3 regions of the Streptomyces arenae genome follow, and region 2 is predicted to be linked to each of the others. Evidence: riboswitches for the same ligand, from Rfam matches in the RefSeq annotation. Region 2 holds a riboswitch; each other region holds the start of a gene.

Region 1 (10,209 bases), on a different contig from region 2:
ACATCCTCGCCGTGGACGTGCACACGCCGGGGCAGGGGAACCTGCTCAACCTCGCCGACCAGCAGGGGCTGTCCAACGTCCGGGTCGGCAACGGCGACGCGATCATCCTGCTCCGGGAGATGCTCACGCCCGACTCGCTCGACGGGCTGCGCGTCTACTTCCCCGACCCCTGGCCGAAGAAGCGGCACCACAAGCGGCGGCTGATCCAGCCCGAGTTCCTCGACCTCGCCGCGACCCGCCTCAAGCCGGGGGCGACCGTGCACTGCGCGACGGACTGGGAGCCGTACGCCGAGCAGATGCTCGCCGTGCTCGAAGCGCATCCCGAGTTCGAGAACACGCAGGCCGACGGCGGTTTCGCGCCACGTCCGCGGTACCGGCCGCTGACCCGTTTCGAGGGTCAGGGACTGGACAAGGGACATGTGGTGAACGATCTGCTCTTCCGTCGCGTACAGCATCGGGTGCGGCAGAGCGAGCAGCACCGACTGGAGTCACCTCGTTAGGGTCGATGCCGTGGCCACCTATTCGCCGCCGTACCCGCCGTATCCCCCGCACCCCGCCGACCAGGGCCTGCGGCATCCCCGCTGGTGGCAGCGGCGCTGGGTGCGGTACGGGGCGCTGGGCACCCTGCTGGCCGTCTCCGGGCTCGTCATCCTCGCGCTGGTGCGGGAGCAGACGGGGACGGAGGGGTTCCTCGTCGGGCTCGGGCTCGCCGTGCTGCCCGTGCCGTTGCTGGTGGGCGCGTTCCGCTGGCTCGACCGGGTACAGCCGGGTCCCTGGCGGAACGTGCTGTTCGCCTTCGCCTGGGGTGCCTGCGCGGCCGCGCTGATAGCCATCGTCGCCAACAGCTTCGCGACGCGCTGGATAGCGACCGCGACCGCGGACCCGACCGGTGCGAACACCCTCGGGGCGACCGTGATAGCGCCGATCGTCGAGGAGTCCGCGAAGGCGGCGGCCGTGCTGCTGGTCTTCCTGTTCCGCAGACGGGACTTCACCGGGATCGTCGACGGGGTGGTGATAGCCGGGGTCACCGCCACCGGGTTCGCGTTCACCGAGAACATCCTCTACCTCGGCACGGCCTTCGGGACCGATCAGCTGACCGGTGACAGCGGGATCGCCTCCGTCACCGCGGCCACCTTCTTCGTACGCATCGTCATGTCGCCCTTCGCGCATCCCCTGTTCACCGTCCTCACCGGGATCGGCTTCGGCATCGCCGCGCTCTCCGGGCGCCGGCAGCGGGCGCGGCGGGCGCTGGCGCCGGTCGCCGGGCTGCTGCTCGCGATGAGCATGCACGCGTTCTGGAACGGGTCGTCGACCTTCGGGCAGTTCGGGTTCTTCGCCGTGTACGGCATGTTCATGGTGCCGTCGTTCGGGCTGCTGACCTGGCTGGCGATCTGGACGCGGCAGCGGGAGCTGCGGGCCGTGCGGGAGGAGCTGCCCGCGTACGTCTACGCGGGCTGGCTGGGCGCGGCCGAGCCGTTCGTCCTCGGGTCGATGCGGGCCCGGCAGATGGCCCGGGAGTACGCCGCGTACCACTTCGGGAAGCCGGCGGGGCGGGCGGTCGCCGAGTACGAGGGGTACGCGACGACGCTGGCGCTGCTGCGGCGCCGGGGGCAGCGGGGGCGGGCGGAGGCCGACTTCGTCGTACGGGAACGGGAACTGCTGACCGAGCTGTGGAGCCGGCGGGAACTCGCCCGCCCCGCCCTGGAGTACGCGGCCCGGACGGCGGGCGCGGGGTACGGCTACCCGGTCACCCCGGTCTACGGGGCACCGGCCTGGTACGGATCGGCAGTCCCGGCACCGGCCTACAACCCGTACCGGTCGTAGGCACGGGGCGCGGCCCGCCCTGACACCGCCGACCCGCACCGCCGTGGCCGAACACCGTCGCGGCGAAGACGAACGCGAGCGCCGACGGAGAAGGGGGGGAGCGGAGAGCAGCCGGGCCACCGCCCCGCCACCTTCAGGCCGCGGCCTTCGTCACCGTCAGGCAGAAGCCGTCGTCAGTTTTTGCAGGTCCTGCTCCGTCAGGGTCAGGTTCGCCACTTCCAGCAGGGCCGGGAGCTGGTCCACCGTGCGGGCCGAGGCGATCGGGGCCGCGACGGTGGGCTGGGCGGCCAGCCAGGCCAGGGCGACCGTGGGGACGGGGGCCGCGTGGGCCTCGGCGACCTCGTCCAGCGCGGTCAGGACCCGCTGCCCGCGCTCGGACTCCAGGTGCTTGGCGGCGCCGCCCGCGCGGGCGCTGTCGACCGTCGTACCGGGGCGGTACTTGCCGGTGAGGAAGCCGGAGGCCAGGGCGTAGTACGGAACCGCGGCGAGGCCGGTGCGGGAGGCGAGGTCCTGGAGGGGGCCCTCGTAGGTGTCCCGGGAGACCAGGTTGTAGTGGGGCTGGAGGGCGACGTACCGGGCCAGGCCCTCGCGGTCGGAGAAGTCGAGGGACTCCTGGAGCCGCTCGGCGCTGATGTTGGACGCGGCGATGTGCCGTACCTTGCCCGCCCGCACCAGCTCGTCCAGCGCTCCGATGATCTCCTCGACCGGCACCTCGGGCTTGTCGAAGTGCGTGTAGTAGAGGTCGATGTGGTCGGTGCCGAGGCGGCGCAGGGACGCGTCGGCGGCGGCCTTGATGTTGGCGGCGGACAGCCCCTGGTACTCGGGGTGCTGGCTGACCTTCGTGGCGATCACGACGTCGTCGCGGTTGCCGCGGGCCTTGACCCACCTGCCGATGATCGTCTCGGACTCGCCGCCCTGGTTGCCCTCGATCCACGCCGAGTAGGAGTCGGCGGTGTCGACGAAGTTGCCGCCCGCGGCCGCGTACGCGTCGAGGACGGCGAAGGAGGTGGCCTCGTCGGCGGTCCAGCCGAAGACGTTGCCACCGAGGGCGAGCGGGAAGACCTCCAGGTCGGAGGCGCCGAGCTTACGGAGAACGGGGGAAGCGGAAGAAGCAGTCATGCTCCATTCCAACGCGCCCAGGCAGGCCGGCCATCCCACGCGATACGAAGTTCTCGTAAAAGCGGAGGTCCGGGCGCGGGCCCGAGGCGCGCCGGAGACACCTGACCGGCGGCCTCGACATCGGGGGGTGCCGTCGGGCCGCCGGGGACAGGTGGAGGTTCCGTCAGGGGTTGAGGCCCTTGCCGCGGAGCCAGGTCATGGGGTCGATGCCGGTGGCCTGGCCGCCGGGGTGGACCTCCAGGTGGAGGTGCGGGCCGGTGACGTTGCCGGTGGCGCCGACACGGCCGATGACATCACCGGTGGCGACCTTCTGGCCGACCTTGACGCCGATCGAGGACTGGTGGCAGAACCACAGCTCGGTGCCGTCGTCCAGGGTGAGGATCGTGCGGTAGCCGTAGGAACCGGCCCAGCCCGCCTCGGTGATCGTGCCGCCGTGGACGGCCTTGATGATGGTGCCGGTGGGCGCGGCGAAGTCGAGGCCGGTGTGGTAGCCGGAGGACCACATGGACCCGGCCTGACCGAACGTGCCGGTGATCGTGTACGACACGACCGGCAGCGTGTACTGCTTGGCCAGCGCGGCGAGCCGGGCCTGCTCGGCCTTCTGCTTGGCCGCGGCGACGGCCTTGTCCTTGGCGTCGCTCGCCTTGGCGGCGGCGGCCTGTTCTGCCTTGGCCTCCGCGGTGGCGACCGCCTTGTCGGCGGCGGCCACGGCCTTGGCACTGGCCTTGCTGTCGAGCTGGCTCTGCTGCCGCTCGGCCTGGGCGATGATCCGGCTGCGCAGCGCCTCGCCCGCGTCGGCGGAGGAGTCGTCCGCGTCGGTGGCGGTCGTCGTGGTGACGCTGCTGAGCGCGGTCTGCGTGGCCTGGTGGCCGCCGTCCTCACCGAGCAGGGAGCCGACGGACGGCAGGTCCGGCAGGGAGATGGAGACCGGCCGGTGGCCGGTGTTGGCGCTGGCCATGCCGCCCGCGCCGACGGCGGCGATCACGCCGACGCCGAGGACCGTGGAGCTGCGGGCGAGCCCGCCGCCGCGCTGCTTGGCGACCCGGTGCCGGCCTCGTTCGGGGGCGAGGGACTCCTCGGTGGGGTTCCACTCCTCCCAGGGGCCCTCGTCGCTGCGGTAGCTGCCGTAGCCGAAGGTGTCGGGCTGACGCCGGCCGGGTGCGAACGGGGCTGTGGGGGCAGACGGGTTGGACGCCACGCGGGCGCACTCCTTTCCTTCCGCCGCCTACCGGGTTAGCTGACGGGTTCGGAGCGGGAAGGTCTCCTACGCGCGTATACCGGCCGATTCGTACTCGGCGGCAGCCGTGCGATTCACCCCAAGGTGGTGGTTCCCCGGTTCCCTTGACGGGATTCGGCGCGTGCGCACGGAGCCGACTCGGGTGACGGCTGGGACGACCGCGCTGCGTTATCGAACGTTAATAGACCCGGCTGTCAGATTCCAAGCCATTCGCCTTGATCATTAAGCTTCCACAGCATGGACTTACCTGCCATGACCGGTCGAAAACGGTCGAGTCGACCGCACTCTCCGATCGGATCAGGTGTCACACGCGTTTTGATGGTGACTCAGATGTGATGCGGAGGGGCGTCGTCCGCGCACCCTGCGTGACGACGCCTGACGACGCCTGAGGGCGCGTACAAAAAGACCCAGGGCCGGAATCCATCATCGGATTCCGGCCCTGGGTTTCAGTAGCGGGGACAGGATTTGAACCTGCGACCTCTGGGTTATGAGCCCAGCGAGCTACCGAGCTGCTCCACCCCGCGTCGGTGACACCAGCATACGTCATCGGAAGAGTGCGAGTCACATCAGTTACGGGAGGGGGCCGCGGCCGGTGGCCGAGCGCTAGGCGGGAGGCGTCTCCAGGTGGGCGTTGGGCGCCTTGGCCAGGGCCTCGTACTGCCCCAGCACCAGCACCGCCACCCCCTGCTCCCGCAGCATCCCCGTCCCGTCGGCCGCCCGTACGAACGTGTCGGGTTCGCGCCAGGCCGTGACCACCCGGCGTACCCCCGCCGCGAGGATCAGCTCGGCGCACGGGTGCGGGCGGGAGGCGCGGTGGGTGCAGGGTTCCAGGCTGGTGTAGACCGTGGCCGTGGACAGCCGGGGGTCGGCCGGGGAGATCTTGGCCAGCGCCGCCTCCTCCGCGTGGGCCGCCGGGTCACCGGCCTCCCGGGAGTGGCCGCGGGCCAGCTCCGTGCCATCGGCGGCGACCACCACCGCGCCGACGCTGAACGCGGTCCGCGAGGGCGGGCACTCGGCCGCCAGCTCGCAGGCGAGCCGCAGCCAGTGCCGGTCGGCGGCGGACGCCGAGCCGCCCACGCCGGGCGCGGTGGGCTCGTAGCGGGCCAGGACGACGTCCTCGATCCGGCGGGTCTCCAGCAGGCGCAGGCGGCCGCCCTGGTAGCCGCCGGGGCCGAACAGACGCGGCGCCTTCGGGTCGCCGACCAGGACAGGGGCGAGGACCAGCTGGAGCTCGTCGGCGAGGCCCTGCTGGAGCAGCTGGGTGTGCACGGTGCCACCACCCTCCACCATCAGGCGGTCCACGCCCCGCACCTCGTGGAGGTGGGTCAGCAGCGCGGGCCAGTCGAGGTCGGGGCCCAGCGGGACGACGTCGGCGGCGATGCCCAGCGCCAGCGCCCGCTCGGCGCCCGCATCCGTCGTGTAGAGGATCTTCTCGCCGCCCGTGTGCCAGAACCGCGCGTCCGGGTCGAGGTCGCCGGTCGCGGTGACCGTGACCTTGAGCGGGTACTCGGGCCGGCCGGCGGCGAGCCGGGCGGCGCGGCGCTCCTCGGAGTACACCAGGAGGCGGGGGTTGTCCGCGCGGATCGTGCCGGCGCCGACCAGGACCGCGTCGGCGGTGGACCGCACCTCGTCGACGCGGTCGAAGTCGGCCGGGGAGGAGAGCAGCAACCGCTCGGGACCGGTGTCGTCGAGGTAGCCGTCGAGGGAGACGGCGGCGGACAGCAGGACGTGGGGGTACGGCATCGGACGCGCTCACTCTCGGCGGCGGGCGGGGTGTGAACACTTCCGGCGGCGGGCGGGGTGTGAACCGGAAGCTTGGTTAAAGTTTGAAACAAACCTACACTGGCCTTATGACGACTCGCTGGCTCACCCCGAAGGAGCAGCGCGCCTGGCGCGCGTTCATGGCGGCGACGAACCTCCTGGAGGACGCGATCGACCGCCAGCTCCAGCAGGACGCCGGCATGCCGCATCTCTACTACGGCATCCTGGCCAACCTCTCCGAGGAACCCGAGCGCAAGCTGCGGATGACCGACCTCGCGGCGAGGGCGAAGATCACCCGGAGCCGGCTGACGTACGCCGTCACCCGGCTGGAGAAGGACGGGCTGATCCGGCGCGAGGACTGCCAGTGGGACAAGCGGAGCAGCTTCGCGATCCTGACGGACGAGGGCATGGCGGTGCTGGAGCGCACCGCGCCGGGCCATGTGGAGACGGTACGGGCGGCGGTGTTCGACCGGCTCTCCGAGGACCAGGTGGGGCAGTTGGAGGAGATCAGCTCCGTGATCGCGCGGGCGCTGGAGGGCGACGCGTCGACCCCGCGGCCGACGGCGGACGAGGTGCCGTGGCGACGGCGGTCGTCACCCTGTTCCGGTTCGTGAACCCCGGTTTCTCCGACCTCACGCATTTCTCCGACCTCACGTAAACCTGTTGCTTCAAATTTAAAACACGGGGTATGGTTCCAGCCGTGGATCTGTTTCAAATCTGAAGCAGGCACGACGTCCCACACCGGGACAGCAGTCCCGCACCCGGACACAGGAGACCCCGATGACCGACTTCCCCGCCGCCACCCAGCGCGCCCGCGTCCGGGTCCCGCTGCGCTTCGCCGACGGTTACAGCGTCAACTCCGAACTCGTCACCTTCCACGGTCTGACCGACGGCCAGGAGCACGTCGCCGTCATCCTCGGCGACCCGGCCCCCGGTACCCTCCCGCTGGTCCGCCTGCACTCCGAGTGCCTGACCGGGGACGTCTTCGGCTCGGCCCGCTGCGACTGCGGACCCCAGCTGCGCGAGGCCGTCGAGCGCATCGCCGACCGCGGCGGCATCCTGCTCTACCTGCGCCAGGAGGGCCGCGGCATCGGCCTCTACAACAAGCTCGACGCGTACGCCCTCCAGGACCAGGGCCTCGACACCTACGAGGCGAACGCCGCCCTCGGGCTGCCCGAGGACGCCCGCGACTACACCGCCGCCGCCCAGATGCTCCAGGCCCTCGGCCACGACGAGCTGGATCTGCTCTCCAACAACCCCGACAAGGCCGAGCAGTTGCGCGGCCTGGGCATCACGGTCCGCGACCGCGTCCCGACCGGCGTCTTCAGCACCGCCCACAACGTCCGCTACCTGCGCGCCAAGGTCCTGCACACCCAGCACACGCTCCCGCTGGCCGAACTGACGGAACTCAACGCGGGCTGACCGGTCCGCCGGGGATCGCGGCGCCCGGGCCGGCGAGGGTCACATGCGCAGCCAACGCGTCATCCGCTTACCCCGGCTCGCGTCGTCCAGCTGGTCCGCGTACTCGTCCATGCCGTCCTCGCGCAGGATGGCCGCCGTGCCCCGCACCTCCCAGGCCTTCGAGCGGCGGACCACCGCCTGGATCAACAAGCGGGCCACCTCGTCGAGACGCGCGCCGCCCAGCTCGGCGAGCACATCGGGCAGCCAGTCCTCCAGCGGGACACGCTCCACGGCCGAGGTGACGACCCAGGCGACATCGGCCTCCTTCTCCTGGAGGTACAGGGCGCCGAGCAACTCCGCCAGCTGGTACGGCTGGAGGGCCCGAGCCGCCTGCCACAGCACCCTCCTGGCCCGGTCCACGTCCGCGGCGTCGAAGGGTCTCGCCAGTCCTTCCTCGAGAACGCGCGCGACCGCCGGATCGTGCACCTCGGTATGGCGCCGCGCCGACGAGCGCAGCACCCGCACCGCGTCCCCCCGCGGCAGCCCCGCCCTGCGCAGCCTGGTGAGCACGGCCGGCAGATCGGCCCGCAGGCCGAGCCCGGCGAGCACCGACTCGTCCTGGGGCACCCCGGACTCCGCCATGACCCGGTAGACCGCCACCACCCGGTCCGCCGGGGCGACTTCCATCAGGGTCCGGAGGTCAAGCGGGAGCCAGGCGACAGGACGTTCGCTCTGCCAGAGTTCCAGGAGCGCCCGGGGCGCGTCGTCCCGCCCGGCCAGTGCTTCACCCAGCGCCCACACGGCTGCGCGGCCGCCGTCCTCCGGATAGAGGCGCCGGAGTTCCGCGATCAAGGGCAGCAGCACGGAGCGCGGCAGCCGGATCAGGCCCTCGGCGACGACGCCGCTCAGCGGGCTCCCGTCGCTGTCGCTCGCCCCCGGCTCCGTGGCCGCCCACGCGGTGACACGCACGACCGCCCGGAGGCCGAGGCGGGTCATCGAGGCCGCGAGGTGCCGGCACTCGTCGGGCGAACAGAGGACGGGGAGTTCCGCGAGGATCTCCTCCAGGAGCGGTTCGGAACGCTCGGCGAGCAGGTCGAGGAGGCGGTCCACGTCCGCGAACCGTTCGTCGCGCAAGTAGCGCCGGACAACGGGCGCCACGTCCTCGCCTCCGGCGGAGCCCGCGATGTGCGCGTGGAGCGTCTCGACGTCGACTTCGGCGGCGAGGGCGGGCAGCGCCCCGAGCAGTTCCTCGTCCGCGCTGTTCAGGAGGTCGGCGAGCATCCGGTCGGCGTCGTCCCGGGCACCGTGCGCACGCATCGCCGTGACCAGGACGACGCGCTGTGCGGCGGGGCGGCCGGCAGCGCGTTCCAGGAGTCTGTCCACCGCCTCGTGCCCGAGGTCGCGCAGGGCCGCGATGAGGGCGGCGGCCTGCTCGGGTCCGGAGTCGGCCACGTCGGTGAGCAGCCGCATGGCGTCCAGGGGCCGGCCGAACCGGCGCAGCGCCGTCATGAAGGCCACGGTGTCGGCGGCCCCGCGGGGGCCCGAGGTCGCCCACCGCACCACCGTGACGAGGGCGTCGGGGCGGGTCCTGCGGATCTTCTCCATGATCCGCAGCACTTTCTCGGCGGAGGCCCGGCGCAGCAGGTCGCGGGCCGCTTCGTCGCCCCAGGCGAGGCCCACCGTGTGCAGGGCGAGTGCCCAGCCGACCCGCTCCTCCGGCTCGGCGGCGAGCAGGGCGCGGAGGAGCTCCTCCGCCTGCGGCTGTGCACCCTGCTCCTTCATGGAGAGCAGCAGCCGGGCGGTCTCCTCCCTCGACCGGGAGGCGGCGAGCGCCGCGGGCAGCGCCAGGTACAGCGCGTACGCGGACTCGGCCGAGTCCCGTTCCAGCAGGGCATCGGCGACGCGCACGTACTCCGGGTCGGGTTCGCGGGCCACCAGCATGCGCAGGCCGGCCATGGCCTCGTCGCCGAGTCCCTGCTGGTGGAGGGCGACCACCAGGTCGGCCGAGCCGTCGGGACCGCCCATGGCGAGGGCGGGCCGCACCAGTCGCTCCGTGACCGTCAGGCCCAGGTCGCGCAGGCTGCGGGCGGCCGCCGCGACCGCCGTGGGACCGGTGCGCGCCAGCGCCTCGAACATCATGTCGGCCACGTGGCCTTCACCGATCTGTTCGAGGACGTGCAGGCACTCCGTGACCTGCGCGGCGGGCCGCGCGGCGACTGCCTCGCACGCGAGCTTCGTCTCCCGGCCGAGTCCGGCCGAGCGCAGCTCGCCGAGGAGCGCGGCCGCCTCCTGCTCGGGCCAGCGGGTGGCCACGGCGGTGAGAACGGCGTCCGCCTCGGCACCGCGCCCCGACTTCGTCAGCCCCGCCAGCCGCTCGATCAGCCCCGGCACGGTCTCGTCCAGCAGTGCCTCGTAGCCGGCCGGTACGACGGTGTCGCGCGGCGCCGGGATCCGGGGGCCGCGGCGCTCGCCGAGGTGGGCCCGGTTGCGGACGAAGGTGATGCGGGCACCCGCGTTACGGGCGCGCTGCTGCGGAACGGGACCGCCGCCCGCCCGCAGGGCGCGGTCCACCGAGCGGTAGATCGTGTCCATGTCCAGGAGGTCGCCGGTATCGGGATGCCCCTGGTCAAGCACCCTGACGAGTTCCCCGGTGAACAGCGTGAACTCGGCGCCGACCGGTGCCATCGAGGTCCGGTTCTCCGCCGAGGAGGTCATCAGGAACGTGCCGTCCACCTCGGCGAAGTCGGCGACGCCCACGTCCGGACCCATCACGCCCTTGAGGGCCCGCCCGCTGAAGCAGGTGTCGAGGATGACCACTTTGTGCAGCGCCGTGCAGTACCGGAGGATGACCGACCGGACCCGGTCGT
Region 2 (10,209 bases):
GATCGTCTACGGCGGCCTCGTCGAGGTCGTGGACGCCGCCGAGTTCGACGACACGCGCGCCAAGCACCCCGAGATCGACCGGCACCTCGCCCTCGCGGACCTCGTCGTCGTGAACAAGCTCGACCGGGCCGAGCAGAACGGCGAGCGCGTCCTGGGGCTCGTGCGGTCGCTCACCGACGCGGCCGCCGCCGTCGTACCGGCCACCTATGGCCGGATCGACCCGGAGTTCCTGTTCGACTGCCGGCCCGTCGAAGACCGCATCGGCCAGCTGTCCTTCGACGATCTGCACGAGCACGAGCACGAGAACGAGCACGGCGACGGGAACCGGCACCGGCACGGGGACGGAGACGGCAGCGGGCACGTGGGGCACCTGCACAGCTCCTACGAGAGTCTGTCCTTCGTCTCCGGGCTGCCGCTGGACCCCCGCCGGCTCATGGCCTTCCTCGACAGCCGGCCCGAGGGGCTTTACCGGATCAAGGGGTACGTCGACTTCGGGCCGTACGACCCAGGGAACCGGTACGCCGTGCACGCCGTCGGGCGCTTCCTGCGGTTCTATCCGGAGGCCCGGGAGCCCGGCGGGGCACGGCTCACGCAGCTCGTGCTGATCGGTGCCGGCATCGACGCGGCCGCGCTCCGCAAGGAGCTGGAGGCGTGCACGAACGACGCCCCGCACGCCGACGAGCACGGCATGTGGGGCGTCCTGCGCTACGTACAGGGCCTCTCCGAAGGCCCGGACGAGGCGTAGACCGGACCTGGACTGGACCCGGACCGGACCTAGACCGGGCCGGCCACCACCCACACCGTCTTCGCCAGGGAGACACCGGAGCCGTCGCGGCGGGGGTCGGCCTCCGGGAGGTCGGCCGGGGTGCCGTTCTTCTGGGCCGCCTTCGCCGGCACCGGACCCGCCCAGCCGAAGGACAGGCAGTCCTCGCCCTTCAGGAAACGCTGGCAGCGCACCCCGCCGGTGGCCCGGCCCTTGCGCGGGTACTGGTCGAACGGGGTCAGCTTGGCCGTCGTCTGCACCGAGTCGTCGAGAGTGCCACGCGAGCCGGCCACCGTGAAGACCACCGCGTCGGCCGCCGGGTCCACCGCGGTGAAGGAGATGACCTTCGCGCCCTCGGCGAGCTTGATGCCCGCCATGCCGCCCGCCGGACGGCCCTGCGGGCGCACCTGGGAGGCCTGGTAGCGCAGGAGCTGCGCGTCGTCCGTGATGAAGACCAGGTCCTCCTCGCCGGTCCGCAGTTCCACCGCGCCGACGATCCGGTCGCCCTCCCTGAGGGTGATGACCTCCAACTCGCCCTTGTTGGACGGGTAGTCGGGCACCACCCGCTTGACGACACCCTGCGCGGTGCCGAGGGCCAGACCGGGCGAGGACTCGTCCAGCGTGGTCAGGCAGACCACGCTCTCGCCGTCCTCCAGGGAGAGGAACTCCGACAGGGGAGCGCCGCCCGCGAGGGTGGGCGCGGCCGCCGTCTCCGGGAGCTGCGGCAGGTCGACCACGTTGATCCGGAGCAGACGGCCCGTCGAGGTCACCGCGCCGATCTCGCCGCGCGCGGTCGCCGGGACCGCCGAGACGATCACGTCGTGCTTGGCCCGCTTGCCGTCGGCGTCGGCCGGGAAGGGCTCGCCGTTCATCGTGCGCGCCAGCAGACCCGTCGAGGACAGCAGCACCCGGCACGGGTCGTCGGCCACCTGGAGCGGCACCACGGCCGCCGGGGCGCCCGAGGCCTCCAGCAGGACCGTGCGCCGCTCGGTGCCGAACTTCTTCGCCACCGCGGCCAGTTCGGCCGAGACCAGCTTGCGCAGCTCCGCGTCCGAGTCCAGGATCCGGGTCAGCTCGGCGATCTCCGCGGTGAGCTTCTCCTTCTCCGCCTCCAGCTCGATACGGTCGTACTTGGTGAGGCGCCGCAGCGGCGTGTCCAGGATGTACTGGGTCTGGATCTCCGACAGCGAGAAGCGCTCCATCAGGCGCTCCTTCGCCTGCGCGCTGTTCTCGCTGGAGCGGATCAGCCGGATGACCTCGTCGATGTCCACCAGGGCGGTGAGCAGGCCCTCGACCAGGTGCAGACGGTCGCGGCGCTTGGTGCGGCGGAACTCGCTGCGGCGGCGGACCACGTCGAAGCGGTGGTCCAGGTAGACCTCGAGCAGTTCCTTGAGGCCCAGCGTGAGCGGCTGGCCGTCCACCAGGGCCACGTTGTTGATGCCGAAGGACTCCTCCATCGGCGTCAGCTTGTAGAGCTGCTCCAGGACCGCCTCCGGCACGAAGCCGTTCTTGATCTCGACGACCAGGCGCAGCCCGTGCTCGCGGTCGGTGAGGTCCTTGACGTCGGCGATGCCCTGCAGCTTCTTGGCGTTGACCAGGTCCTTGATCTTGCCGATGACCTTCTCGGGACCGACCGCGAAGGGCAGTTCGGTGATGACCAGGCCCTTGCGGCGGGCCGTCACCGTCTCCACCGCCACCGTGGCCCGGATCTTGAAGGTGCCACGGCCCGTCTCGTACGCGTCCCGGACGCCCTCCAGGCCGACGATCCGGCCGCCGGTGGGCAGATCGGGGCCCGGGACGTGCTTCATCAGCGTGTCCAGGTCCGCGTTCGGGTAGCGGATCAGGTGCCGGGCGGCGGCGATCACCTCGCCGAGGTTGTGCGGCGGCATGTTGGTGGCCATGCCGACGGCGATGCCCGAGGATCCGTTCACCAGCAGGTTCGGGAACGCGGCGGGCAGCGCCACCGGCTCCTGCTCCTGGCCGTCGTAGTTGGGCGCGAAGTCGACCGTGTCCTCGTCGATCGACTCGGTCATCAGGCTGGTCGCCGCGGCCATCCGGCACTCGGTGTACCGCATGGCGGCCGGCGGGTCGTCGTTGCCCAGGGAGCCGAAGTTGCCGTGGCCGTCGACCAGCGGGACACGCATCGAGAACGGCTGGGCCATCCGCACCAGCGCGTCGTAGATCGACGAGTCGCCGTGCGGGTGCAGCTTGCCCATCACCTCGCCGACCACGCGCGCGCACTTCACGTAGCCGCGCTCGGGGCGCAGCCCCATCTCGTTCATCTGGTAGACGATCCGGCGGTGCACCGGCTTGAGCCCGTCCCGGGCGTCCGGCAGGGCGCGCGAGTAGATGACCGAGTACGCGTACTCGAGGTAGGAGCCGCGCATCTCGTCCACGACGTCGATGTCGAGGATCCTCTCCTCGAACGAGTCGTCGGGCGGCGGGGTCTTCGTGCTGCGGCGGGCCATCGCTGCCGGCTCCTTGCTCATGCGTGAACGGGATCTGACGCGGACCATTGTGGACCGCCGTACTGACAACCCGGGTCAGGACCCGGTCTCCGCGGCCCGCTCCGCCGCCCGGTGGCGTTCGAGAGCGGGTCTGACGCAGGCTACGCGATCCGCTGTGGGCGTACGTCGTGCGGGAACTTCGCCGGGTCCCCGCACGCTTGCATACAGTGGCAGGACCGGCAGAAAAACCGCGGTTCGAGACCGCTTCCGCGAGCGAAGGGACGTACATGCCCATGGGTCACACGACCACGGCCGAGACAGGCTCCGGAGGCCTGACAGCGACCGAGCACCGCTTGGCCAACGGTCTGCGCGTGGTGCTCTCCGAGGACCACCTGACCCCGGTCGCGGCGGTCTGCCTCTGGTACGACGTCGGTTCCCGGCACGAAGTCAAGGGCCGTACCGGCCTGGCTCACCTTTTCGAGCACTTGATGTTCCAGGGCTCGGCCCAGGTGACGGGCAACGGCCACTTCGAGCTGGTGCAGGGCGCCGGCGGCTCGCTCAACGGCACCACGAGCTTCGAGCGGACCAACTACTTCGAGACCATGCCCGCCCACCAGCTGGAGCTCGCCCTCTGGCTGGAGGCCGACCGCATGGGCTCGCTGCTCGCCGCCCTGGACGACGAGTCGATGGAGAACCAGCGCGACGTCGTCAAGAACGAGCGCCGCCAGCGCTACGACAACGTGCCCTACGGCACGGCGTTCGAGAAGCTGACCGCGCTCGCCTACCCGGAGGGCCACCCCTACCACCACACGCCCATCGGCTCGATGGCCGACCTGGACGCGGCCACCCTGGAGGACGCGCGCGCGTTCTTCCGCACCTACTACGCGCCCAACAACGCCGTCCTGTCGGTCGTCGGTGACATCGACCCGCGGCAGACGCTCGCCTGGATCGAGAAGTACTTCGGCTCCATCCCGGCCCACGACGGCAAGCCCACCCCGCGCGACGGCTCGCTGCCCGAGATCATGGGCGAACAGCTGCGCGAGGTCGTCGAGGAGGAGGTCCCCGCGCGGGCGCTGATGGCCGCCTACCGGCTCCCGGAGGACGGCACGCGCGCGTCCGACGCGGCCGACCTGGCCCTCACCGTCCTCGGTGGCGGCGAGTCCTCCCGCCTCTACAACCGTCTGGTGCGCCGCGACCGTACGGCCGTCGCGGCCGGCTTCGGCCTGCTGCGGCTCGCCGGCGCGCCCTCCCTGGGCTGGCTGGACGTGAAGACCTCCGGTGACGTCGAGGTACCGGTCATCGAGACCGCCATCGACGAGGAACTCGCCCGGTTCGCCGAGGAGGGCCCCACGCCGGAGGAGATGGAGCGCGCCCAGGCCCAGTTGGAGCGCGAGTGGCTGGACCGGCTCGGCACGGTGGCCGGCCGCGCGGACGAACTGTGCCGGTTCGCCGTCCTGTTCGGTGACCCCCAGCTCGCCCTGACCGCGGTCCAGCGTGTCCTCCAGGTCACCCCCGAGGAGGTCCGGGAGGTCGCCAAGGCCCGGCTGCGCCCCGACAACCGCGCGGTGCTCGTGTACGAGCCCAAGTCCCCGGAGACGGCCCAGGACGCCGACGTACCCGAGGACCCGGAGGCCGAAGCCACGGTCGAAGCCGGCGACAACGATGAGGAGGCGGCCAAGTGACCGAGCTCGCCAGCATGGACTTCCACCCGCAGCCACAGCCGGGCGAGGCCAGGCCCTGGGCCTTCCCCGCCCCCGAGCGCACCACCCTGGACAACGGCCTGACCGTGCTCCGCTGCCACCGCCCCGGCCAGCAGGTCGTCGCCGTGGAGGTGCTTTTGGACGCCCCCCTGGACGCCGAACCGGCCGGCCTGGACGGCGTCGCCACGATCATGGCGCGCGCCTTCTCCGAGGGCACCGACCGGCACTCCGCCGAGGACTACGCCGCCGAGCTGGAGCGGGCCGGGGCGACCCTCGACGCGCACGCCGACCACCCCGGCGTCCGCATCAGCCTGGAGGTCCCGGCCTCCCGCCTCGGCAAGGGCCTCGGCCTGCTCGCCGACGCCCTCAGGGCGCCCGCCTTCGCCGACAGCGAGGTCGAGCGGCTGGTCCGCAACCGCCTCGACGAGATCCCGCACGAGCTGGCCAACCCGAGCCGCCGGGCCGCCAAGCAGCTCTACAAGGAGCTGTTCCCGGCGACCGCGCGGATGTCCCGTCCGCGCCAGGGCACCGAGGACACCGTCGAGAAGATCGACGCGGCCGCCGTACGGGCGTTCTACGACCGTCATGTGCGCCCCGCGACCGCCACCGCGGTGGTCGTCGGCGACCTGACCGGCATCGACCTGGACGCGCTGCTCGGCGACACCCTCGGCGCCTGGAGCGGCTCCGCCGCCCAGCCCCGTCCGGTCCCGCCGGTGACCGCCGACGACACCGGCCGGGTCGTCATCGTGGACCGCCCCGGCGCCGTCCAGACGCAGCTGCTCATCGGCCGCGTCGGACCCGACCGGCACGACCGGGTCTGGCCCGCCCAGGTGCTCGGCACCTACTGCCTGGGCGGCACCCTCACCTCCCGCCTGGACCGCGTCCTGCGCGAGGAGAAGGGCTACACCTACGGCGTCCGCTCCTTCGGGCAGGTCCTGCGTTCCGCCCCGGACGGCACCGGCGCGGCCATGCTGGCCATCAGCGGCTCGGTGGACACCCCGAACACCGGCCCGGCCCTGCTGGACCTGTGGACGGTCCTGCGGACCCTCGCCGCCGAGGGCCTCACGGACGCCGAGCGCGACGTCGCCGTGCAGAACCTCGTCGGTGTGGCGCCGCTCAAGTACGAGACGGCGGCGGCCGTCGCGGGCACCCTGGCCGACCAGGTCGAGCAGCACCTGCCCGACGACTTCCAGGCCACGCTCTACCGGCAACTGGCCGCCACCGGCACGGTGGAGGCCACCGCGGCGGTCGTGAACGCCTTCCCGGTGGACCGTCTGGTGACCGTCCTCGTCGGCGACGCGGCGCAGATCAAGGAGCCCGTCGAAGCCCTCGGCATCGGGGAAGTGACCGTCGTCGCGGCGGAGTAACTCCACGCGCGCGTACGGAGCCCTGGTGGCCGTCGGCCACCAGGGCTCTCGAATGTCCGAATTGGGGCGGAGGTTGCCTGTCTGCCCTGTGGGATGCGCTACAAAAACCGCGATCCGTTTGAGTCTTGAAAGAACGCCCCCGTAGGTTCCTTCGGGCTGTCCGTCAGGCACCGCGCCGCATCCGCGGCACCGGACAGTCATCGCCGAGTCCCCGTCCGGCGCGAGCCAGGGGAGCCGGGGACCCACGCAGTCCCTGGGGTGAATCGGGCGCCCGCGTGTCTCGCGAGGGGGCCCGTAGGAGACCTTCCTGCTCCGAACCCGTCAGCTAACCCGGTAGGCGAGAGGGAAGGAAAGGACCAGCCTCTACATGGCGTTCATGTGCGCCTCCGGGAAGCACCGTCGTCCCGGCCGGGTGAAGCGCACCACCGCGCAGGCCGCCGGCATCGCGGCCCTCACCACCACCGGTGTCATCGGCACCGTCTCCGCCGCCCCGGCGCTCGCCGCCGAGAACTCCGTCGAGCAGACCGGCCTCACCCCGGTCATCACGGTCAGCGACTCGGTCGCCGACCAGATCGACGCCCAGGCCGCCGCCCAGCAGGCCGCCGCCGAACGCAAGGCCGCCGAGCAGGCCGCCCGCGAGGAGGCCGCGGCGCGGGCCAAGAAGGAGCGCGAGGCCAAGGCACGCGCCGCGCGGGAGGCCGAACGCAAGCGCCTCAACGCCTTCGTCGCGCCGATCAGCGGCTCGTACGTCTCCACCGGCTACAAGACCGGCGGCTCCCTGTGGTCCTCCGGCTCCCACACCGGCATCGACTTCCACGCCGCCAGTGGCACGGTCGTGCACGCGGTCGGCACCGGCACGGTCGTCTCCACCGGCTGGGGCGGGGCGTACGGCAACCAGATCGTCATCAAGATGGCCGACGGCATGTACACCCAGTACGGCCACCTGTCGTCCATAGGCGTCTCGGTGGGCCAGCGGGTCACCCCCGGCCAGCAGATCGGCCTCTCCGGTTCCACCGGCAACACGACCGGCCCCCACCTCCACTTCGAGGCCCGCACGACCGCGGAGTACGGCTCCGACGTCGACCCGGTCGCCTACCTCCGCAAGCACGGCGTGAACGTCTGACGTCCGCTCTTACGGCGACACCTCCGAAGCCCCGGCAGCCCGCCGGGGCTTTCGCCGTTTTCGCGCCGTCCGCTGTCCAAAAAATACGCATGGATTCCGACCCGCCTTCGGAAATTCCCGCCCATTGCAATAGAGTCACGGAACCGGCGTCACTCGGCGGCGTTTCACGGGGATTAAGGCGGAGGTCGGACATGCGTATTCCGGCGCACTCGGTATGCACGGCGATCCGGGACGACATCGTCGCGGGTGTCTACGAGCGGGGCGGCCGGCTCACCGAGGAACTCCTGGCCCGCCGCTACGGCGTCTCGCGCGTCCCCGTCCGCGAGGCGCTGCGCACCCTGGAGGCCGAGGGCTTCGTCGTGACCCGCCGGCACGCGGGCGCGTGCGTCGCCGAACCGACCGAGCACGAGGCCGCCGACCTGCTGGAGATGCGCCTCCTGCTGGAGCCGCTCGGCGCCGCCCGGGCCGCCCAGCGCCGCACCGAGGCCCACCTCAAGGTGTTGCGCGGGCTGGTCAGGCTGGGTCAGGAGCGGGCCAGGAGGGGCAACAGCGACGATCTGCGCTCACTGGGCGGCTGGTTCCACGAGACGCTCGCCCAGGCCTCCGGCAGCCAGGCACTGACCTCGACGCTCACCCAGCTGCGGCACAAGATCGCCTGGATGTACACCGTGGAGGCACCGGTCAGCCCGGCGGACTCCTGGGCGGAGCACGGCGTGATCGTGGACGCGGTGGCGCGCGGCGACGGTGAGCGCGCGCGGGCGGTCACGGCCCTGCACACCGAGCGCTCGACGGCCGCCCACCGGCTCCGTTTTCCCGGCGCCACCGAACGCGCGAACGGTGTGAGGACTTCGCAACACCCCGTAAACATGTCGGGCCTGCGGCATTAACACGCGAGCCGTATACAAAGAGGTGCTATTCGGTGGGGCGTTATTCCGCTGCCCCAATTCAGGCCTGCCGTGAATTCACGGAGGTTCCGCTTTCGCGCGCCCTTCGTAAAGTCACGCTCGCGTTCGCCGTAAAGCCGCGTCCGCACTTGTCGTAAAGCCGCGCCACGCTCGTCATATCGAGGTGCGCGCTCGTTGTGGAGCCGTGCGCGCGGTTGCCGCAGAAGTAGGGCGCGCGGTGGCTTCGTGGAACGGGCGAGGCCGCGCCGGCCCCGGAGGGGCGACGCGGCCTCGGCCGTGGTGCGCGGGTGCTCAGACGGTCTCGGGGAGTTCCTCGAGGCCCTCGGCGACCAGCTTGGCCAGGCGGTCGAGGGCGGCGTCCGCGCCCTCGGCGTCGGAGGCGAGGACGATCTCCTCGCCGCCCCGGGCGCCCAGGCCCAGGACAGCCAGCATGGAGGCCGCGTTGACGGGGTTGCCGTCGGCCTTGGCGATCGTCACCGGGACGCCTGTGGCCGTGGCGGCTCGGACGAAGATGGAAGCGGGGCGGGCGTGAAGGCCCTCGGCCCAGCCGACGTTGACGCGGCGCTCAGCCATGTGATGCTGCCCTTCGGTTTTCAGGGTTGTCTAGACCAGTTTCCCATATCGTGAAGCATGCCCGGAGGGGACACGGATCCCGTCCGGGTGTGTCGTCGGACCGCGGCCTCGGCCCGACTTCCGTCCTCCACAGACTGCCTCGCGCCGTTGTCGGACGCGAGCCGTACTCTGGGGCCCATGCAGACCCCGGCGGACCGGCAGGACCGGCACGAGTACCCCGCCCACTGGGAGGCGGACGTGGTGCTGCGCGACGGGGGTACCGCGCGCATCCGGCCCATCACCGTCGATGACGCCGACCGTCTGGTCAGCTTCTACGAGCAGGTGTCGGACGAGTCGAAGTACTACCGCTTCTTCGCGCCCTACCCCAGGCTCTCCGCCAAGGACGTCCACCGCTTCACGCACCACGACTTTGTGGACAGGGTGGGACTCGCGGCCACCATCGGCGGCGAGTTCATCGCCACCGTACGCTATGACCGCATTGGCGCCGACGGGACGCCCGCCTCGGCCCCCGCCGACGAGGCCGAGGTCGCCTTCCTCGTCCAGGACGCCCACCAGGGCCGTGGGGTCGCCTCCGCCCTCCTGGAGCACATCGCGGCCGTCGCGCGGGAGCGCGGGATCCGCCGGTTCGCGGCCGAGGTGCTGCCCGCCAACAGCAAGATGATCAAGGTGTTCACGGACGCCGGCTACACCCAGAGGCGCAGCTTCGAGGACGGCGTGGTCCGCCTGGAGTTCGGCCTGGAGCCCACGGACCGCTCGGTCGCCGTCCAGCGGGCCCGGGAGCAGCGCGCCGAGGCCCGTTCGGTACGACGGCTGCTGGCGCCCGGCTCCGTGGCCGTGATCGGGGTGGGCCGGGCGCCCGGCGGGGTCGGCCGCGGCGTCCTCGGCAACCTCCGGGGCGCCGGGTTCACCGGCAGCCTGCACGCCGTGAACCGCGCCTTCCCGGAGGACCTGAAGGAGGTCGACGGGGTACAGGCGCACCGTTCCGTGCGGGAGATCGACGCACCGGTGGACCTCGCGGTCGTCGCCGTACCGGCCGACCAGGTCCTGGACGTCGTCACCGAGTGCGGGGAACACGGGGTCCAGGGCCTCGTCGTCCTGACCGCCGGCTACGCGGAGAGCGGGCCCGACGGCCGCGAACGCCAGCGTGAACTGGTCCGGCACGCGCGCACGTACGGGATGCGGATCATCGGGCCCAACGCCTTCGGCGTCGTCAACACCGCGGACGACGTCCGGCTGAACGCCTCCCTCGCCCCCGAGATGCCCCGCCCCGGCCGCATCGGCCTGTTCGCCCAGTCCGGCGCCATCGGCATCGCCCTGCTGTCCCGGCTGCA
Region 3 (10,209 bases), on a different contig from region 2:
CCGCACCGAACCACGCGCCGCACTCCCCAGCCCCCGCCGACCCCATTCCCGCACCCCGGTTCGTCGGCCCCCCGCGACCGCGGAACTACGCCTCGGTCGGCTGCCGGACGTTCTCCCGGACCCACTCCACGATCGACGCCATGGTCGCGCCCGGCGTGAAGATCGCGGCGACGCCCTTCTCCTTGAGAGGCGCGATGTCGTCCTCGGGGATGATCCCGCCGCCGAACACGAGGATGTCCTCCGCGTCGCGCTGCCTGAGCAGGTCGAGGACCGCGGCGAACAGGGTGTTGTGGGCGCCGGAGAGGATGGAGAGGCCGATCGCGTCGGCGTCCTCCTGGATGGCCGTGTCGACGATCTGCTCCGGCGTCTGATGGAGCCCGGTGTAGATGACCTCCATACCCGCGTCGCGCAGCGCCCGCGCGATGACCTTGGCGCCGCGGTCGTGGCCGTCGAGCCCCGGTTTGGCCACCACCACGCGGATCGGACCGGCTGCCACACCCATCACTGCCTCCATGACCATGAAACGAACGCGCCGACATCCACCCGTACCGAGAAGTACCGCACATTCGGCGCGTTCCGCCACCCGTCTTAAGTGAACGAACGTTATCTCCAGCATCCCGCAACCGGCTGTTTCGCGGAGGTTACCGAGGGGGAAATCACACACAGTGGGACACGTCAGGGAGCCGCAGCGTGGTCCGCGGGGGCGACAGGGGCATGCGACGCGGCCTGCCGTCGTACCCTCACGGCTGTCGCTCGGTCTCCCACAAGGGCGCACGGGGGACAGAGCCGCCCTCCGCGTGCCGACAGGAGGCCGGCCGATGAAGGTCACCGGGATGATCGAACCCTTTCTCCCGCTCTGCCGCCGCCTCCTGCCGGGCAGACTCGCCGGACTGTCGCTGGCCCTCCTGAAGTCGACCGCCCTGGAAGCCGCGATCCTCGCCGGGCATCTGCTGCTCTATCCGACCGGCCTCACCCCGGAGCGCCGCCCGCCCGCCCCCGGCACGCCCGCGGCGGAGCCCGCCGGCGCCGACCGGCTGCCGGTCCGGGCGGCCCCGCCGGTCGTGCTGCTGCACGGCTTCATCGACAACCGCTCGGTCTTCGTCCTGTTGCGCCGCTCCCTCGCCCAGCACGGCGGCCAGCGCGTCGAGTCGCTCAACTACTCGCCACTGACCTGCGACATCCGCACCGCCGCGGAGCTGCTCGGCCGGCACATAGAGGAGATCTGCGAGCGCACCGGCAGCCGCCGCGTCGACATCGTCGGACACAGCCTCGGCGGGCTGATCGCGCGCTACTACGTCCAGCGCCTCGGCGGCGACCTGCGCGTCCGCACGCTGGTGACGCTCGGCACCCCGCACTCCGGCACCCGCGTCGCGCCACTCGCCGACGCGCACCCGATCGTGCGCCAGATGCGTCCCGGTTCCGAGGTGATCGAGGAGCTGGCCCGCCCGGCGCCCGGCTGCCGTACCCGGTTCGTGAGCTTCTGGAGCGACCTCGACTCGCTGATGGAGCCGGTGGAGACGGCCCGTGTCGAGCATCCGGACCTCGTCACGGAGAACGTGCGCGTGACCGGGATCGGCCACCTCGCCCTGCCGGTCCACCCGGCGGTCGCGACCGGCATACGCCAGGCCCTCGACGAGGCGCGGCCGGAGGAGCGGATACCCGGCGGCCTGACCGTGGCGTGAGGGCCATGGCGTGGGAGGAATGACGTGAGGGCAATCCGGACAGCGGGAGCATTCGGCTCGCTTCGGGCGGACAACGGGCGCCGGGCGCAACCGAATCAGGGCCGCTGAACCGGCACCAACCTCGAACACTCCTCGAACACAAAGCCAAACCCGCGCCCGCCGTCCCCCGAAACACGGCCGAATGCCCGTTTCCCGGAACCACGAAACCTGTTGAAGATTGTCGCGCCCGCATACCGCCGGGTACAGTCGCCGCACTGCTCTGGCAGCCCCTGTTGTCGAGGCGAAAGAGAAGTTGGTGAACGACCGTCACCCGTCGGGGACCTTGACCACCCCGGCCCCGGGCTCCGACGCCGGCCCGGCGCACTACGCGTCATACGGCACCCAGGAAGCCCAGTACGGCGAATTCACCACGTACGGCGACCAGTCCGCTACCGGTGCCCCGTTCCACAACGACCCGCTGTTCGGCAGTCTTCCCGGCCAGAGCCAGGCCACCGGCACGTACGACGCCACGCAGTGGCAGACGGTCGGCGACCAGACGCTCAACTACGACGCGTACGCCGCCCAGCACCATGCCGCCTACGACTCCGGCGCCTACGACAACACCGCCTGGGCCGTTCCCGCGCAGGGAACGCAGGGCGCGGTCGCCGACACCAGCGGCCACTGGGACGCGAACGCCTGGCTCCAGCCCGACCAGTCGGCCATGGCCGGCGCCACCCAGCAGTGGGAGTGGGGCACCCAGGCCTTCGACACGGGCGCGTACGACGCCACGCAGTGGAACTCCGACGGCACTCCGGCGCAGGCCGCCGAGCCGGAGCACGAACCGCAGGCCACCGGCTCCTTCGAGCAGCTTCCCTACGAGGAGGCACCGTACGAGTCCTACGAGGAGAGCCCGTACGAGGAGAGCCCGTACGAAGAGGGCCCGTACAAGGAGGGCTCGTACGAGGAGGGCTCGTACGAGGAGGTTCCCGCCGCTGAGGGGGAGCTGTCGGCCACCGGTGAGCTACCTGCAGTAACGCCACTGCTGGAGGACCAGGAAGAGGTCACTCCGGCACCGTCCGCGACACGGGCCGGCTCGCGTGCGGGAGCGCGTTCCCGCCGTCGTACGCCCCCCAAGCGGTCCGCCCTGCTGACCATCGCCGTGCCCTCGGCCTGCGTGATGGGGGTCGCCGGGATCGCGGCCGCCTCCGTCGGGAGCCTGACCGACGACGGCAAGGACACGACGGCCTCGGCCTCCGACGCGCAGTCGGTGAAACCGTCCGCCGCCAACAGCAAGCTCGACGCCCAGCTCAGGACCCTCTCGGCGGGCGCCGACGACTTCGCCGACCGGGCCAGCCGGACCCAGGAGCGCATCGACCTCAAGGCCCAGCAGGAGGCCGAGAAGAAGAAGGCGGCGGCGGAGGCGGCCCGCAAGGAGCGACTGCGCCCCAAGTACGTGCTCCCGGTCACGCAGCGGGGGCTCAGCGCCTACTTCGGCCAGGCCGGCGTCAACTGGATGTCCGTCCACACCGGCATCGACTTCCCCGTCTCCTACGGGACCACGGTGATGGCAGCGACCGACGGCGTCGTCTCCACCAAGTGGAACAGCGCCTACGGCAACATGCTGATCGTGACCGCGAAGGACGGCACGGAGACGTGGTACTGCCACCTCTCCTCGTACCGTGTCGCCTCCGGTACGACGGTGAAGGCCGGCGACCCGGTCGCGTACTCCGGCAACTCCGGCAACTCGACCGGGCCGCACCTGCACTTCGAGGTCCGGCCGGCGGGCGGTGCCGCCATAGACCCGCTGCCGTGGCTGCGCAGCCACGGACTTGATCCCACCTGATCGCCCGACGAGCCCCCGCCGACGGCGGGGGCTCCCGCGTCTACAGCTTCTCCACCGGCGCGTACCGCAGCAGCAGGCGCTTCGGCTTGGTGTCGCCGAAGTCGATCGTCGCCTCCGCGTTCCCGCCCGTGCCCTTCACCGCGACGACCGTGCCGAGGCCGAACTGGTCGTGGGTGACGCGGTCGCCGACGGCCAGCGAGACCACCGGCTTCTCCGCGGTCCGCCGGGTGGCGAAGCCCGAGGCACCCGACGCCGAGGAACGCGAGCGGGTCGAGGAGAGCGAGGCGGCCACGCCCGACGCGGGTCCGGACGACACCGGTGCCATCGCCCCGGTCCGCTTCCACTCCAGGAAGGCGCCCGGGATCTCCTCCAGGAAGCGGGACGGCGGGTTGTACGACGGCTGACCCCAGGCGCTGCGCATCGACGACCGGGTGAGGTACAGCCGCTCCCGCGCGCGCGTGATGCCGACGTACGCGAGGCGCCGTTCCTCCTCCAGTTCCTTGGTCTGGCCGAGGGCGCGCATGTGCGGGAAGACGCCGTCCTCCATGCCGGTCAGGAAGACCACCGGGAACTCGAGGCCCTTGGCGGTGTGCAGGGTCATCAGGGTGATGACGCCGTCGCCGTTCTCGTCGTCGTCGGGGATCTGGTCGGAGTCGGCGACCAGGGCGACGCGCTCCAGGAAGTCGGCGAGGCCGCCCGCCGCCTCGCCTTCCTCGGACTCCTGCTCGAACTCCAGGGCCACGGAGGCGAGTTCCTGGAGGTTCTCGATACGGGTCTCGTCCTGCGGGTCCGTCGAGTTCTGCAACTCGGCCAGGTACCCGGTGCGTTCGTAGATCGCCTCCAGGACCGTGGCCGGTCCGGCACCGGACTCCACGACCGTACGGAGTTCCTCCATCAGCGTGTTGAACCGCTTGACCGCGTTCGTCGACCGCGCGGCCATGCCGTACGCCTCGTCGACGCGCCTGAGCGCCTGCGGGAAGCTGATCTTCTCGCGCTGGGCGAGGGCGTCGATCATCGCCTCCGCGCGGTCGCCGATACCGCGCTTGGGCACGTTCAGGATCCGGCGCAGCGGGACGGAGTCCTCCGGGTTGGCCAGCACCCGCAGATAGGCGAGGACGTCCCGGACCTCCTTGCGCTCGTAGAAGCGGACGCCGCCGACGACCTTGTAGGGCAGGCCGACGCGGATGAAGATCTCCTCGAAGACCCGGGACTGCGCGTTGGTGCGGTAGAAGACGGCGACATCGCCCGCCTTGGCCTCGCCCGCGTCCGTCAGACGGTCTATCTCCTCGGCGACGAACTGGGCCTCGTCGTGCTCGGTGTCGGCGACGTAGCCGGTGATCTGCGCGCCCGCGCCCGCGTTGGTCCACAGGTTCTTGGGGCGGCGGGACTCGTTGCGCTCGATGACCGCGTTGGCGGCGGAGAGGATCGTCTGCGTGGAGCGGTAGTTCTGCTCCAGCAGGATCGTCGTCGCGTTCGGGTAGTCCTCCTCGAACTGGAGGATGTTGCGGATCGTCGCGCCCCGGAAGGCGTAGATCGACTGGTCGGCGTCACCGACGACGCACAGCTCGGCGGGGGGCAGGTCGTGCTCGCCGGGCGGGGTGTCCTCATCGTGCGTACCGGTCCCGACCAGCTCGCGCACCAGCGCGTACTGGGCGTGGTTGGTGTCCTGGTACTCGTCGACCAGGACGTGCCGGAAGCGGCGGCGGTAGTGCTCGGCGACGTCCGGGAAGGCACGCAGCAGGTTGACCGTCGTCATGATCAGGTCGTCGAAGTCGAGGGCGTTCGCCTCGCGCAGCCGCGACTGGTACATGGCGTAGGCCTGGGCGAGGGTCTTCTCGAAGCCGTCACTCGCGCGGGCGGCGAAGTCCTCCTCGTCGACCAGTTCGTTCTTCAGGTTGCTGACCTGGGCGCTGAAGGACTTCGGCGGGTACCGCTTGGGGTCGAGGTCCAGGTCGCGGCAGACCAGGGCCATCAGGCGCTTGGAGTCGGCCGCGTCGTAGATCGAGAAGGAGGAGGTGAAGCCGAGCTTCTTGCTCTCCCTGCGGAGGATCCGCACGCACGCGCTGTGGAAGGTCATCACCCACATCGCGTTCGCGCGCGGGCCGACGAGCTGCTCGACGCGCTCCTTCATCTCGCCCGCGGCCTTGTTCGTGAAGGTGATCGCGAGGATCTGGCCCGGGTGTACCCCGCGCTCGCCCAGCAGGTGGGCGATGCGGTGGGTGAGCACCCGCGTCTTGCCGGAACCGGCGCCGGCCACGATGAGCAGCGGGGAACCGGCGTGCACCACGGCCGCCCGCTGGTTCTCGTTCAGCCCCTCCAGGAGCGCGGCCGCGTCCAGGGCCGGGCGGGCGGCGCCGTCGCGGTAGTAGGCGTCCCGGTCCGGGGGCACGTCGAACCGCCCGCCGAACAGGTCGTCCGGAACCGGCTCCGGTCCGTGCTCGTCCTCGGGCGGCGGCGGGGGTTCCTCCTCGTGGCCGCGCGGGGGCTGGAGGCTCGCCAGGAAGCTGTCGTCAAAGAGGCTGCTCATCGCTCTCCGAGTCTAGGGCGCGCCACCGACAACCGGTCCCCGCCCCGGAAACTCGCCCCCGCCACCGACGGAATCCACCCCGTCACGTTGGGTGATTCCGGGCAAGATGCCGTACGCCGCGACAAACCGGGCGCATGACTGGAGACGCAACGCTCAGGTCACGAAAATGTATCGGGCATATCGCACATCAACCTTCACACGGAGCACACGAGTTGGCTAGCGTGCCGGGCAGGCCGCACGACCTCACCGGCGAACGTCGCCGGGCCGCGCGGCCTCCGCCGAGTCCGGGGCGCCGCCGCGCATCCGGAGCCGGGGACCCACACCGACCTTGGGGTGAATCGGTCCCGCTGCCCCTCCGGGGGACGCACCGTAGGGCAACCCTTCCGACCCACCCGCCCGAACCCGACAGCTAACTCGGTAGGCGGAGCACTGGAAGGAGTCGCCTCCGTTGGCGTCGCACCGGAAGTCCCGCCCCTCCGCAACGCGCGTAGCAGGCATACGCACCCCCGCCCTGGCCACCGCCGCCCTCACCTCCGTGGCCCTGCTCTCCCAGACGGCCAACGCGGCGCCCTCCGAGGACGGCAGGCCGAGCCTGGAGGAGGTGGAGAAGAAGGTCGACGACCTCTACCGGCAGGCGGAGTCGGCGACCGAGAAGTACGACGCGGCCAAGGAGAAGACCGGCAAGCAGCGCCAGCGCGTCGACTCCATGCTCGACGACGTGGCCAGGCGCACGGACCGGCTGAACAAGGCGCGCGAGGAACTGGGGTCGTTCGCCGCCGCGCAGTACCGGACCGGGACCGAGGTCCCCCAGACGGCGACCTTCCTGCTCGCGAACGACCCGCAGGACTACTTCGACCAGTCGCAGCTGATGAACCGGCTGACCTCGCGCCAGAAGGACGCGGTCGACGACTACGTCACCCAGCAGTCGGCGACCATGAGGAAGCGGCAGGAGGCCGCCCGGAACCTCGAGTCGCTGACCGAGACACAGGACGACCTGAAGACCGCCAAGGCGACCGTCCAGACGAAACTGGCCTCCGCGCGGCAGCTGCTGTCGAAGCTGACGGCCGAGGAGAAGGCGCGGCTCGCGCAGATCGAGAAGAAGAAGCAGGAGGAGGCGGCCCGCAAGGCGGCGGAACTCGCGAAGCAGCAGGCGGCGGCCGCAGCCGAGCAGGACACCTCGTCGACGTCCTCGAGCGGCTCCACGTCCTCGTCGTCGTCATCGTCGTCCTCGTCGTCATCGTCGTCGTCCTCCTCCGGCTCCGCGTACGCCACGAAGGCCGCCAAGGCGATCGCCTTCGCCCGTGCGCAGATCGGCAAGCCGTACGTCTGGGGTGCGACCGGTCCCGGCTCCTACGACTGCTCCGGCCTCTCCCAGGCCGCCTGGAAGGCCGCGGGTGTCTCCCTGCCGCGCACCACCTACGACCAGGTGAACGCCGGCACGACCGTCTCCCTCGCCGACGCCCAGCCCGGCGACCTGGTCTTCTTCTACGACGACGTCAGCCACGTCGGCATCTACATCGGGAACGGCATGATGATCCACGCCCCCAAGCCCGGCGCGTACGTCCGGGAGGAGTCGATCTACTACGGCGGCGAGTCGATCATCCACAGCGTGGTGCGACCGGCCTGAACCACCCCCCTCCCACTGCCCGCGCGTATTTCGCGGGTCCCGCGCGCGTGGCCCGCTCGCACGGCGGTTGGTGCTCCTTAGCATCGGCACCATGTCCGGCATCTCACCCGTCCGCGCCTGGTGGGCGCAGCGCCCGCCGGCGGCCGGGGCCGCCGTGCTGGCCACCGGCATCGTCTCGGTGGGGCTGCGTCAGGCGGGGGCGGAGACCCTGTCCCGGATCGCGCTGGTGCTGGCCTGCGTGGCCTGGGTGGGGCTGGCCGCGAACTTCGTCCTGCGGCTGACCCTGGACCGTCCGCGGTGGCTGACGGAGGCGCGGACACCGGGCGCGCTCACCGCGGTGGCCGCCACGACCGTGCTGGGGACGCGGTTCTCGCTGCTCGGCCGGCAGCCCCTCGCCGAGGCACTGCTGGCGCTGGCGGCAGTGCTGTGGCCGCCGTTGCTCGTCCTCGTCGTACGGCACTGGAGGGGCCGCATGCCCGGTGCCGTGTTCCTGGGCTGTGTGGCCACCGAGGGGCTCGCCGTGCTCGGCGCGACGCTGGCGGCGGCCCTGAGCACGGCGTGGCTCGCACACTTGGCGCTGGTGCTGTTCTGGCTGGGGCTGGCCCTGTACGGCCTCGCGGTGCCCCATTTCGTGTGGCGGCAGGTCGTAGAGGGGCCCGGCGACCAGTGGGTGGCCGGCGGCGCGCTCGCGATCTCCGCGCTGGCCGGGGCGAAGCTGCTGGCCGCCGACAGCGCGCGGCTGTACCTGTGGAACGACGACGACCGTGGCGTCCTGCGCACGGTCTCGGTCGCGCTGCTGATCCTGGACCTGGCCTGGTACGTCGTGCTGCTGGCCGCGGAGGTGGTCAGGCCCCGGCCGCGCTACGACGTGCGGCGCTGGGCGACGGTGTTCCCGATGGGGATGACGGCGGCGGCGACGCTGTCGGTCGCGGCCGTCTGCCTGCCGTGGCTGGACGGGCTGGGCCGGGTGCTGGTGTGGGTCGCGGTGGCGGCGTGGCTCGCGGTGGCCGCCGGGGCGGTGCTGACGACCCGCGCCGCCCTCGGGAAGGCGTCCTGAGCGGGATGGCCGGCGAGGATCACGTCCACAGCACGGCGATGAAGACGTTCACCATGGTCAGCGCGCCCACCAGCGCGAAGGCCCCCTTCTCCACCTTCTCGTCGTCACGTTTCACGTAGACGAGCCCGAGGATCACGATCAGCAGGGCGAGTTTCACGCCGATCTTGATGGTGTTGACGTGATGGCCGTCGGCCTCGTTGAGGCCGACCAGGACCACGCCGGTGGCGAGCATGGTGAACGCGCCGTGCAGCATCCCGGGGACGAACCGGGCCGTGCCCTGGCCCATCGCCTTCATCTGGGTGAGGAAGCCGCCGAGGAGCGCGGCGATGCCGATGATGTGCAGGCCGACGAAGAGATGGATGAGTACGTCCATGGCCCGGAGCCTAATCAGGGCCAGCGAGAGCGCCGGGCACCGGCCCCTCCCTTCCGCGCGGCCGGACGCGTGGCCCCGAGGCGCCGCATATATGCACCCCATAGCACCCCCCGCACTCCGCCCGCCCCGGAACCGGCGCTTCGGTCATCCCGGCCCGCGAAGCCGACGGCTCCGGACCGGAACCCCGGCCACATACCGTCCGGTAACGATCCGGTCACGTCAATTCCGTGCATCGCGTTACCAGGACGACACAGTCGGGCCTAGCGTCCTCCCCCAGGTGACCGACTCCCCACCGCCGCCCGGGCCAGGGGCGGCAGTCGGACACCACCGCCGAAAGAGTCCGGCGGCGGCCCGCTCCCCCTGTGCCGGCCGCCGCCGGACGCGCAATCCGCGCTCCCGCGGCCGTACGCGCGCTCCCCCTGGCGTTCGGACGGACGACCGGCGGTCGTACGAAAGGACGTGAACAGCCCAGGTGGCAGCGCACCGCAAGCCCCGGCAGAGCCCGCTCGGCGGTCATACGGCCCGCACGGCCGTCACCCTCGCCCTGGCGGGCGCGGCCACCGCGGCGGGCTTCGACGGGGTCGGACACGCCGAGCCGCAACTGACGCCCGCGCAGGTCAAGGCCAAGGTGGACCGGCTGTACCAGGAGGCCGAGACGGCCACCCAGAAGTACGACGGCGCGAAGGACAAGGCCGGTGCGGCCCAGCGACGGCTGACGTCTCTGCAGGACGAGGCCGCCCGCCAGGAGGTGGAACTCAACTCCGCGCGGGACGCGCTCGGTGCGACGGCCGCCGCGCAGTACCGCGACGGTGGTATCGACCCGGCCTGGCAGCTGGCGCTGTCCAGCGATCCCGACCGGTACCTGGACGACGCCGCGTTGGCCGAACGGGTCGGCGACCGGCAGGCCGTCGCGGTGTCGCGGGTGCGCGGACAACTGCGGGAGATCGAGCAGCTGCACGACGCGGCGCACGGCGAGCTGACGTCGCTGCGGTCCCGGCTGGCCGAGCTGAAGCGGCAGAAGGCCACGATCAACGGCAAGCTCGACGAGGCCCGGCGGCTGCTGGACCGGCTGTCGCCGGAGCAGCGGACGGCGGCCACGGCGGACGGCACCGGCACTGACG

What was found. Region 2 has a riboswitch for cyclic di-AMP ahead of MB828_RS20935 (M23 family metallopeptidase). Riboswitches for the same ligand answer to the same signal wherever they lie in the genome.
Region 1: linked by a shared signal. The riboswitch ahead of MB828_RS09285 (M23 family metallopeptidase) and the one ahead of MB828_RS20935 (M23 family metallopeptidase) in region 2 are both predicted to bind cyclic di-AMP.
Region 3: linked by a shared signal. The riboswitch ahead of MB828_RS21335 (NlpC/P60 family protein) and the one ahead of MB828_RS20935 (M23 family metallopeptidase) in region 2 are both predicted to bind cyclic di-AMP.

What each region holds. Positions count from the first base shown of each region.
Region 1 covers NZ_JAKQYH010000018.1:19,577-29,785, forward strand. Annotated here, with positions in the region: gene trmB (tRNA (guanosine(46)-N7)-methyltransferase TrmB) at 1-500, shown strand, start outside; gene MB828_RS09275 (PrsW family intramembrane metalloprotease) at 511-1,824, shown strand; gene MB828_RS09280 (aldo/keto reductase) at 1,981-2,943, opposite strand; gene MB828_RS09285 (M23 family metallopeptidase) at 3,107-4,141, opposite strand; cyclic di-AMP (ydaO/yuaA leader) riboswitch at 4,151-4,310, opposite strand; tRNA gene MB828_RS09290 (tRNA-Met) at 4,631-4,704, opposite strand; gene MB828_RS09295 (dihydrofolate reductase family protein) at 4,784-5,923, opposite strand; gene MB828_RS09300 (MarR family winged helix-turn-helix transcriptional regulator) at 6,031-6,555, shown strand; gene MB828_RS09305 (GTP cyclohydrolase II) at 6,722-7,363, shown strand; gene MB828_RS09310 (caspase family protein) at 7,403-10,209, opposite strand, start outside.
Region 2 covers NZ_JAKQYH010000047.1:90,057-100,265, reverse strand. Annotated here, with positions in the region: gene MB828_RS20955 (CobW family GTP-binding protein) at 1-745, shown strand, start outside; gene MB828_RS20950 (DNA gyrase/topoisomerase IV subunit A) at 775-3,231, opposite strand; gene MB828_RS20945 (M16 family metallopeptidase) at 3,498-4,892, shown strand; gene MB828_RS20940 (M16 family metallopeptidase) at 4,889-6,277, shown strand; cyclic di-AMP (ydaO/yuaA leader) riboswitch at 6,469-6,632, shown strand; gene MB828_RS20935 (M23 family metallopeptidase) at 6,645-7,400, shown strand; gene MB828_RS20930 (GntR family transcriptional regulator) at 7,592-8,287, shown strand; gene MB828_RS20925 (HPr family phosphocarrier protein) at 8,597-8,878, opposite strand; gene MB828_RS20920 (bifunctional GNAT family N-acetyltransferase/acetate--CoA ligase family protein) at 9,056-10,209, shown strand, end outside.
Region 3 covers NZ_JAKQYH010000048.1:15,486-25,694, forward strand. Annotated here, with positions in the region: gene MB828_RS21315 (cobalamin B12-binding domain-containing protein) at 86-502, opposite strand; gene MB828_RS21320 (esterase/lipase family protein) at 819-1,682, shown strand; gene MB828_RS21325 (M23 family metallopeptidase) at 1,978-3,504, shown strand; gene pcrA (DNA helicase PcrA) at 3,545-6,031, opposite strand; cyclic di-AMP (ydaO/yuaA leader) riboswitch at 6,315-6,472, shown strand; gene MB828_RS21335 (NlpC/P60 family protein) at 6,480-7,658, shown strand; gene MB828_RS21340 (tellurite resistance/C4-dicarboxylate transporter family protein) at 7,750-8,715, shown strand; gene MB828_RS21345 (hypothetical protein) at 8,735-9,088, opposite strand; gene MB828_RS21350 (NlpC/P60 family protein) at 9,561-10,209, shown strand, end outside.